DNA from 3 places in the Marinomonas sp. CT5 genome. Region 3 is predicted to be linked to each of the others. Evidence: predicted binding sites of a transcription regulator. Region 3 holds the regulator's gene; each other region holds the start of a gene.

Region 1 (3,255 bases), 140 kb from region 3:
GAATTAACCGCTAGACTTTGAAGCCTCTAAATATGATGAGGCTTCATTTAAACATTCGAGTTTTCTCGGAATATAGGCAACTTCTCTCTCCTAGAGGTGCCTTTTTAGCCGGGTGATTTTTCACCTGGCTTTTTTTTGCCCAAATAACGTGTTTTTGGGTCTTTAGGGCAGTGTTTTAAGGCTTATGCCAAAGACAGTTCAGAATTTAAGACTGACTTTGAGATTGGCTTTTGTTGTCTGATGGTGTGTTTAGAAAAGGTGTTTTTTTATAAATGGTCTTTTCAGCGTGATTACTCATCAGATGTGGAAATTAATGGAATATTTGGTGGGGTACTCGTATCCGAATCGAACTGAAAGAACAGTTTGGATTGCCTGCTTTTTTTGTCAAAGGCGGTTTGCTTGTCTTTTTAAAGCGATCTAATTTGATGTCTAGTTTATATGGCAGGCTCTTCAGGCTCAGTATCATACCTTGGCTCTCTTGCTTATGTTTTATGGATAGCAAAGAGGGAGTGAATGGCTATGTCAAAAATTGGGCCCGCCACTTTTCCATCCTCTGCGTTTTAAGTTTTAGACCTCAACAGGATGATCTATTTGCTTTTTTGAAAAGCAATGAGCTGTTGAATGTTTATGTGTGTTGTCTTTTTCGTTCATCTCTTTCTGGCCCAAATGGGCGAAGGTGGTCTGATGAATAGTCATGATGATATTTTGCAGTGGTGTTTTTCTGTCCGGCGTTTGTTGGAAACTCTGCCTCAATTCTATTTACCTATCTGCTTAATTCGGCATGACCTGCCATGTTCGCTTGGTTTTCAGCTGTGTGTGCCTGTTCCGTTTGTATGGGGAGTTCAGGATGAATAGCCAGGTCATTAACGGCGATATTTTGCTGTGGCGTTTTGCTGTTCGGCGTTGGCTAGACACTCTGCCTCAACTCTATTTGTCGGTCTGCTCAATTCGACACCTTCCGCCATGTTTGTTCGGTCGCCGAATGAGTGTGTCTGTTCCACTTGAGTGGGGAGTCCAAGATGAATAGCCAGATCATTAATAGCGATATTTTGCTGTGGCGTTTTGTTGTTCGGCGTTTGTTGGGAGCTCTGCCTCAATTCTACTTACCTGTCTGTTTAATTTGGCATGAATTGCCATGTTTGTTCGGTCGACAAATGAGTGTGTCTGTCCCACTTGAGTGGGGAGTCCAAGATGAATAGCCAGATCATTAATAGCGATATTTTGCTGTGGCGTTTTGTTGTTCGGCGTTTGTTGGGAACTCTGCCTCAATTCTATTTGCCTGTTTTATCAATTCGACACCTTCTGTCATGTTCGCTCGCTTGTCGAGTGGGCGTGTCTGTTCCACTTGAATGGGGGCTTCAAGATGAATAGTCAGATCATTAACGGCGATATTTTGCTGTGGCGTTTTGTTGTTCGGCGACGGCTAGACACTCTGCCTAAATTCTATTTGCCGGGCTGCTCAATTCGACACCTTCCGCCATGTTCGCTCGCTTGTCTAGTGGGTGTGTCTGTTCCACTTGAATGGGGACTTCAAGATGAATAGTCAGATCTTAAATAGAGATATTTTGCGAAGACATATAACTGTTAAGTCGTTGTGCGTGGCTTTAGCAGAATGGCGCCTTGTGTCTTTTTTATCCGTTTGTTGAGAGGAGATGACTATCAATTTTGATTGTTATTTTGAGCGGCAAAAAACACTCCTTTTTTGTGGGGAAATTTGCCGGAAGAGGCAAAATCAGGGCGCAAATTTTGGCAATAATTTAAGGGTTATATCTCCGCTTCGTGAAAATAGAGAGATTTTAAGAAAAATGTGCGTTTTTTGTCTTTTTTAAAGAAATTGCAAAGATTTTTCTAAAAATAAATTGTTTCTAAATGTCTTTAGAAACAATGAATTAGGCATTTTTTTGCCGTTTGATGGGAGTTTTTTTACCGAATGTGGGAAAAAAAATTCCTAAATTGACTAAAGGTTTTCAAAGTGTTGTCGAAAACCTTATACGAGCTGCTTTATTTGCAGGATAAAATGAAAACTAGGAGGCTATAATGGCTTTATACGTAAATACGAATATTTCATCTTTAAGTGCTCAGCGACAGTTGATGAAATCAGGTAATACTCTAGATACCTCTTTCCAGCGTTTGTCTTCTGGTTTGCGTATTAACAGTGCGGCAGACGATGCGGCAGGTTTACAGGTATCTAACCGATTAACCTCTCAGGTTAATGGTTTGAATCAGGCTGTTCGTAACGCCAATGATGGTATTTCTGTTGCGCAAACTGCGGAAGGTGCATTGGATGAAACGACAAACATGCTGCAACGTATGCGTACTTTGTCTATTCAATCTGCGAATGGCTCGAACTCTGAAGATGATCGTAAAGCGCTTCAACAAGAAATTAGTGCTTTGTCTACAGAGATTGACCGTATCGCCTCTGATACAACCTTTGGTGGACGTGCTCTACTAGATGGTAGTTACGAGGGTGTATATCAAGTTGGTGCTGATGCAAACCAAACAATCAGCTTTGACTTGAGTAAAGGTGATAACCAGGATTATGCAAATAATGGTGGCTTCACGATGGCTGGTTTGTCTTCAAACGCTGCAGATGAAGCAAAATATCAAGAAGAAGTTGATACTTTTGAAGCAAGAACCGCTGAGTATAATGCTCAGAAAGAAGCTGCAAAAGCAGAAGCAAGAGCAGAAGCTGAAGCCAATGGTGAAGAGTATGTAGACCCTGAGATTCAAGCGAAAGCTGATGCAGAAGCTCGTGGCGAAGTTTATGTAGACCCTAACGCTCCTAAAATGCCAGAGCCACCAGCGAGTCGTTCTAGAAGTTTTGGCGATCAAGAGCAAGGTTTTGGAGCACCATCTGTTACAACGATGGCCAATGCACAAAGTATGATCGATATTTTGGATAATATGATTTCTGCTGTAGGCTCTAAACGTGCCGAATTAGGTGCTGTTCAAAACCGTTTGGGTTCAAGTATCAGTAACTTGAGTAACATACAAGAAAACGTATCCGCTGCACGTTCACGTGTACGTGATGCTGACTTTGCTGAAGAAACTGCTAAACTAACAAGTGCTCAGATTCTTCAACAGGCGAGCTCATCAATTTTGGCTCAAGCAAACCAACGTCCGCAAACAGCGTTGTCTCTTCTAGGCTAAAATTAGTGGTAACGGAAAGCTGGAGCTTTGTTCCAGCTTTTGTTTCATTCAGAGGACTAGTGTATGTCTATTAATTCTAGTGATTTTTCTAAACAGTCTTTGGGA
Region 2 (3,255 bases), 140 kb from region 3:
ACTACGGCAAAACAAGTATCCGATAAAATTAACAATTTACTCGGTCCTGGTGTCGCTACAACATTGGATGCTACATCAATTCGAGTGTCGGCACCTCGTGATCCTAGTCAGCGTGTTACGTATTTGTCGATTTTAGAGAATTTAGATGTTGAAGTGGCGGAAGAAAAAGCACGTATTGTTATTAACTCGCGAACTGGCACTATTATTATTGGTCAGCATGTTAAGGTCTCACCAGCAGCGATTACTCATGGCAGTTTAACGGTAACCATCAAAGAGGTTCCACCTGTTGCTGGGAAAGATGGAACGGTAACCGGTGGGGAAACTATCATTTCGCCTCGTGAAGGTATTGATATTGCTCCTGATAGTGGACATATGTTTGTTTTTGATCCTGGTGCGTCATTAAATGATATTGTTCGTGCGGTTAATCAGGTGGGCGCGGCTCCTGGTGACGTCATGGCAATTTTGGAAGGCTTAAAGCAAGCTGGCGCAATTAATGCGGACTTAGTGGTGATATAGTTTGGCGATGAATACTGTTCCACCAAAGCAAGATTTCTTTGCGGATTTTTCAAGTTTAACGGCTTTAAAGACGAAGGCGCAGCAGGATCCTGATGCCGCTCTAAAAGATGTGGCTCAGCAGTTTGAGTCTATTTTTATTAATATGCTGCTGAAAAATATGCGAAGCACTAATGAAGCGATAGGGAGTGATTTGTTCTCCAGTGCTCAAACAAAGCAATACCAAGAGATGATGGATTCTCAGATGTCACAAAGTTTGGCGAAATCTGGTGGGATTGGGTTGTCTGAAGCTTTGATTCGTCAATATCAAACTAAGCAGCAGGGCTTGTTTAGTTCTCCAGAAGCAAAACAACGAGGAGATGCCGATTTCCTGAATCAGGTGGCAAAACAGGACCTTGTTAGAATCAAGGCGTTGGCCCAGCGAGCTTCTACTGAATTTATCCATTCTGTACAACAAGAAGCATCAGACCTTTCTGCTGCTGAACAATCGTCAGCGCCGTCTGCGGTTTCAGTGATTTTTGATTCTCCTGATGAGTTTGTACAGAATTTATGGCCTCATGCTCAGCGAGTGGCGGCTAAGCTTGGTGTTAACCCAAAAGCAATATTGGCACAGGCCGCATTAGAGACGGGTTGGGGAAAATACCCTATTGCGAAGGAAGATGGGGCGGCTAGTTTTAACTTATTTGGTATTAAAGCCGATAACCGCTGGCAAGGTGATCGAGCTGTTGTAAACACATTGGAGTTTAGAGATGGTATAGCAAAACGCGAAAAAGCAGCGTTTCGTGCCTACAATTCTTTTTCTCAGAGTTTTGAAGATTATGCTGATTTCCTTTCAACGAGTGAGCGGTATAAAGATGCCCTTGAATCTGGAAAAGACGCGTCAATGTTTGCCGCTTCTTTGCAAAAAGGGGGATATGCAACGGACCCTAAGTACGCAGAGAAAATTGATAACATTCTTTCTAGTAAATGGTTTCAGAAGTTATAGCGTTTTTCTGGTCGTGAACCTTTGTGAGAGAGCCGTTCAAAAGAAGCTTGTATGCCTTGCATTGCTTGGGTTTTGGGTTATTTAAGCCTATTTAGTTTCTATTTTTTCAGTGTATTTTATCCCTTATCTAAATAATAAAATTCTCAAATTTCCATCTTTGGTAAAGTTTTTGCATAAGTAGTGATTAGAGACAAAAATATCTAATGGTTACTTCTGAAAACGTACTAGGGGTGTGAGCTATGAGCTCAAGTTTATATTCAATTGGTTTGTCTGGACTGCAGTCCAGTAATGCCCGTATTAACACTACAGGGCAGAATACATCCAATGTGGATACTGAGGGTTATAGCCGTCAAAGAACGGACACCACTAGTTCACCTGTTGGTGGTGTTGTTCTTCGTGATACGTCTCGACTTGTCGATAATTTTGTAAGTTCACAGGTTCGTACGGATACCTCCACTTTTTCTTATTACGATGCTTATCAGTCGATGATATCCACGTCTGATAATTTGTTGGCTGAAGACAGCATTTCGTTAAACACTTATCTCAATAAATCTTTTGATGCTTTGCAAACAGTTAATAACGACCCAACTTCATCGTCATTACGACAGCTTGCTCACTCAAGCTTGCAAAACTTGGTGCAGCAATATCATGTTCTGTCTGGTGTGGTGAGTGATCAAGAGGGGTTGGTTGATGAGCAGCTGTCTTCTTCTTTAGAGGATGTAAATGCGATTACTTCGGAAATCTCTAATTTGAATGGAAAGATTCTTAAACAAGAAGGTCTATCTATTTCTCCAGCGAATGAGCTTCGTGATCAGCAGGAGCTTTTAGCAAAAAATCTCTCTAAATACTTAGATATTAATGCACAATTTAATGATAAAGGTTTAATGACCATCCAATTGGCAAATGGTCAGCCTTTAGTCATGGATCAATATCCTACAAAAATAACAGTGAGACCAAACCCATTACAGCCGAAAAAAATCGATTTGGCGGTAAATTTTGGCGACTATGAAGTTGGATTAAAAACTCAGGGATTAGGTGGAAGTGTTGGCGGATTAATTGATTATCGTTCGGAGTTTAGTGTGTATGCTGATAGAACTTTAGGGCAGCATGCGATAGCTTTGGCTGATGCAATGAATACCCAGAATAAAAAAGGTATTGATGCTAATGGCGAATTTGGTCAAAATTTATTCTCATTGGGAAAAATTAATGTTTACTCAAGTTCTGACAATCTTCACAAGGTTAAGAATATCTCAGTCAAAGTATCTGATGGTCAGTCAGCTAAAATAACCAAAGACACTTTTGAGTTGACTCGAACTGATGATAATCACTTTTCGATTAAGAAATTTGACCTTAATGGTCAATCTACCGAGAAACCTATTACATTTGATCCGAGTACCTTAGCCAAAGATAGCGATGGCTATTTTACAATAGAAGAGCTGGGCATTGATCTGCGTTTGGCGGATATTAATGAAATAGACAGTGATGACGTGTTTCGTTTTACTCCGACTGAAGGGGCGGCCAAAGGTTTGTCTTTATTTGCAAAAAATGGTGAAGCGTTAGCATTGAGCGCTCCTATTGCTGTGAATACTAGTTCTGATAATTTGTCTGATGCAAAAATTTCTTTAACCTCAGTGACTAATACTAATCCTGAGTCTTCGGCTTTTTCTTCAGATGGGCCGCTTTACCCAAGTGCACCCCATGAAATTTATTTCACATCACCAAGTTCCTATGTTGTTAGGGATGCTTCTGGCGTCGAG
Region 3 (3,255 bases):
GTTTGAATGCAAGGTGGTAGCGCTGTCATCGGCATATGCCAAGAAGACATCAATACGTTTATATAAGTCTCGAAACTCTTGTGGTGTTAAATCCCTCTGAATTAAGCGGCTCCAATCTTTTCTTAGCTCTCTTGCTTGGCTTTGAAGTTCGCTAGCAACAGGTACGCTACCATCGACCATATCCATGGTTTTATTAGCAGCGGAGTTGGTCAACTCAATAACATAGGTCAGTCGATCTGAGGCATCCGTTATTTTAGTATTACCAAGTGCTTCTTGGTTTTCATCTGCTACCAAATCAAGCGAGTCAATTTGAAAATCACGAATGGCATCATGAAGACTTCTTGTTAAATTACCAACTTCTTTATAAAAGCTATTATGTCTGGCTTCACTAAGTTCCTGTATAATTTTTATTGCTCCACTAAAGTCACCGACTTCAATGTGATTCAAAAGATCTACAGCACCATCCTTCACTAGGGTTTCAAACTCCCCTAAGTCAGATCCAAGTTTCTTTGACATTAAAAGCCCCTATTTAGCAGCATCTATACGTTCAAATATTTTCTCAATTTTTTCTTTGAGAGCCACTGCAGTAAAAGGTTTTACAACATAACCATTTACACCAGCTTGAGCTGCTGCAATAATTTGATCTCGTTTTGCTTCAGCAGTAACCATTAAAACTGGAATGCTTTTCAGTTTATCATCGGCACGAACAGCACGTAGAAGTTCTATCCCTGTCATACCTGGCATATTCCAATCCGTCACGAGAAAATCGATTGTTCCAGCTTGCAGTATCGGCAATGCTGTTGTTCCATCATCCGCTTCAACTGTATTGGTAAATCCCAAATCCCGTAATAGGTTTTTAATGATTCGTCTCATTGTCGAGAAATCATCAACAATCAGGATCTTCATGTTTTTATCCAATGCAACCTCCACACCCCAAAGGTATTGTTCCACAACTCATAATTAATCTCGCCAATCACTTAACCGAGCTCGTAATCGCATAGCCGCTTGACTATGTATTTGACTGACTCTTGATTCACTAACACCTAAAACAGCGCCAATCTCTTTCAAGTTTAGTTCTTCATTATAATAAAGAGATAAAACTAACTTTTCTCTTTCAGGTAGATTATCAATTTCACTTGCTAATTGACTTTGGAAACCACCCTCTTCCACTAAAGAATATGGTGCATTTCCAGTTTCTGATTCAACACTATCTAGATTATTTGTATCAGAATCTAACATTTCTTCATAGCTAAATAACTGTGTCGACATAGATGAATGTATCATTTCATGATATTCATCCATGCTTATATTCATATGCGATGCAACTTCCATATCAGACACTTCACGGCCCAACGTTGACTCTAATTCTTTAATTGCGTTAGCAACTGCCCGCCCATTTCGCCGAACTGACCTTGGAGCCCAATCTGTTTTTCGCACTTCATCCATAATAGAACCACGAATACGAATTCCGGCATAAGTTTCAAAGCTCGCACCTTTGGTTGATTCAAAGCGTTTGAATGCTTCGATTAGTCCCATCATGCCAGCTTGAATTAAATCATCTACATCAACACTATCAGGCAAACGCGCCAATAGGTGGTAAGCAATTTTTTTTACCAAATACCCATATTGTTCAACTATCGCATCAATTGATGGCGTCGCTTTTTTAGAGTATGTGCTGTATCCGTTTTTGGTCTGCATAAAATATTCTAAGCAACTTTTACTATTTAAGTTAGCTACGCAAACTAACTGTACTACATAGTTTCGCGTAACGCTTTCAGTAATAACATAATTTTACTAACTACCATACTTTAGTGACCCATAAAGTTGACTGTAGTGCTCAGCAGTATATACAGCTCTACTAATCAAGTTATGTGCCCGAGCAGGTTCGATGTCATCAGGAATTCGCTGACCGTCCGCAATATATACAACAGGTAAGCCTTCTTCAATAACTACACTAATCGCTTCACCAAGTGAAGCCGATTCATCTAATTTACTTAAAACACAACCATCTAATTGAATTTGAGAGTAAACATCGACAACTGTTTTTAATACTTGTCTTTGACTTGTACAGGGTAAAACTAATAATTTTTTAAGGCTTGCTCGAGCTCGCTTCATCATTAGCAATTGTCTTTCAAGATTTGAATCTCGAGGATTCATACCAGCAGTATCTACTAATACCAATGAGTAGTGACTATATTTAGCTAAAACTTCGTTTAAATCTGAATATTCATCAACCACTTCTACAGGCACATTTAAAATACGTCCGAATGTTCTTAACTGCTCATGAGCGGCAATACGATAAGTATCAGTGGTTATTAAAACCACACCGTCAGGGCCATGCTTTAATACATGCTGCGCAGCTATTTTACCTATACTTGTTGTCTTACCAACACCAGTAGGCCCCATAAAAGCAATACAGCCTTTAAGTTCCGAAGAACTAGAACGCACAGGGATATAGTCAGCTAAATGGGCAAGCAAGCGATTCCAATCATCCTCACGCCCCTTCAAATCAATATCATCGATTAGTCTAGAAATAACAAACTCTGATAACCCTAGCCCTTTTAACTTCTCACGAGCGCGCACTTCAACTGGGTTATCTTTAGAGTCTAATCGACTATTGTTCTTTTGATTCTGTTGCTCAAGCAGAGCTCGAACACTCTGAAGCTCAAGCTCCATATCTTTTAACTGCTGAGCACTTTCGTTATTACGAATAGACAAAGCTTCTTCAACAGCGGGATCATCTCTATCTGTTGCTAAAGGTGGCATTTCAAACTGTGGACGGGGGCGACTTTGCGGTGTCGATAACGGCTGAGCAGGACTTTTTTTCGCTTGTTCTATACGCTCTAGATATTCACTACTTGGATCTGCATTAGGCTCTGAGCGGGGCTTAGAAGCACGTTTTGATGTCATACTAGAAGGCAAAGATCCATCATAATCCAAAGCGGCGACAATCTCTATTTCACCAGTAGGCAGGCGCTGATTTGACAAAATGACCGCATCAGGGCCTACGGCATCGCGAACCTTCCGTATCGCTTGCCGCATGTCAGGTGCTCGAAACCGCCTAATTTGCATGAATAACGTTATCCTTCAAGTTTATTTTTCTTACAAATCCATAGCTTACCCGAAAGATTCTAATAAATATAGACGCAATCCATCTAGTTAATAGTTAGTTTTTATTGACCAATAACACCAACTACTGTTATTCGCTTATGATCTGGAACTTCTTGATAAGAAAGCACCGACATATTCACCATT

Evidence for each region. The regulator FliA, encoded in region 3, starts transcription of late flagellar genes. The targets are predictions, from matches to a motif close to CTAAAGTTNNNNNNNNNNCNGCCGATA.
Region 1: C0J08_RS16730 (flagellin N-terminal helical domain-containing protein) is a predicted target of FliA. The motif match lies at 1,958-1,984, and genes of this name have one in related genera.
Region 2: flgK (flagellar hook-associated protein FlgK) is a predicted target of FliA. The motif match lies at 1,659-1,685, and genes of this name have one in related genera.

Annotation. Positions count from the first base shown of each region.
Region 1 is NZ_CP025572.1:3,487,784-3,491,038, reverse strand. It holds gene C0J08_RS22805 (flagellin) at 1-7, shown strand, start outside; gene C0J08_RS16755 (hypothetical protein) at 685-855, shown strand; gene C0J08_RS16750 (hypothetical protein) at 848-1,027, shown strand; gene C0J08_RS16745 (hypothetical protein) at 1,020-1,199, shown strand; gene C0J08_RS16740 (hypothetical protein) at 1,192-1,371, shown strand; gene C0J08_RS16735 (hypothetical protein) at 1,364-1,543, shown strand; gene C0J08_RS16730 (flagellin N-terminal helical domain-containing protein) at 2,038-3,150, shown strand; gene C0J08_RS16725 (flagellar protein FlaG) at 3,214-3,255, shown strand, end outside.
Region 2 is NZ_CP025572.1:3,496,136-3,499,390, reverse strand. It holds gene C0J08_RS16790 (flagellar basal body P-ring protein FlgI) at 1-516, shown strand, start outside; gene flgJ (flagellar assembly peptidoglycan hydrolase FlgJ) at 524-1,498, shown strand; gene flgK (flagellar hook-associated protein FlgK) at 1,738-3,255, shown strand, end outside.
Region 3 is NZ_CP025572.1:3,352,678-3,355,932, forward strand. It holds gene C0J08_RS16110 (protein phosphatase CheZ) at 1-516, opposite strand, end outside; gene C0J08_RS16115 (chemotaxis response regulator CheY) at 526-906, opposite strand; gene C0J08_RS16120 (RNA polymerase sigma factor FliA) at 961-1,698, opposite strand; gene flhF (flagellar biosynthesis GTPase FlhF) at 1,795-3,072, opposite strand; gene flhA (flagellar biosynthesis protein FlhA) at 3,174-3,255, opposite strand, start outside.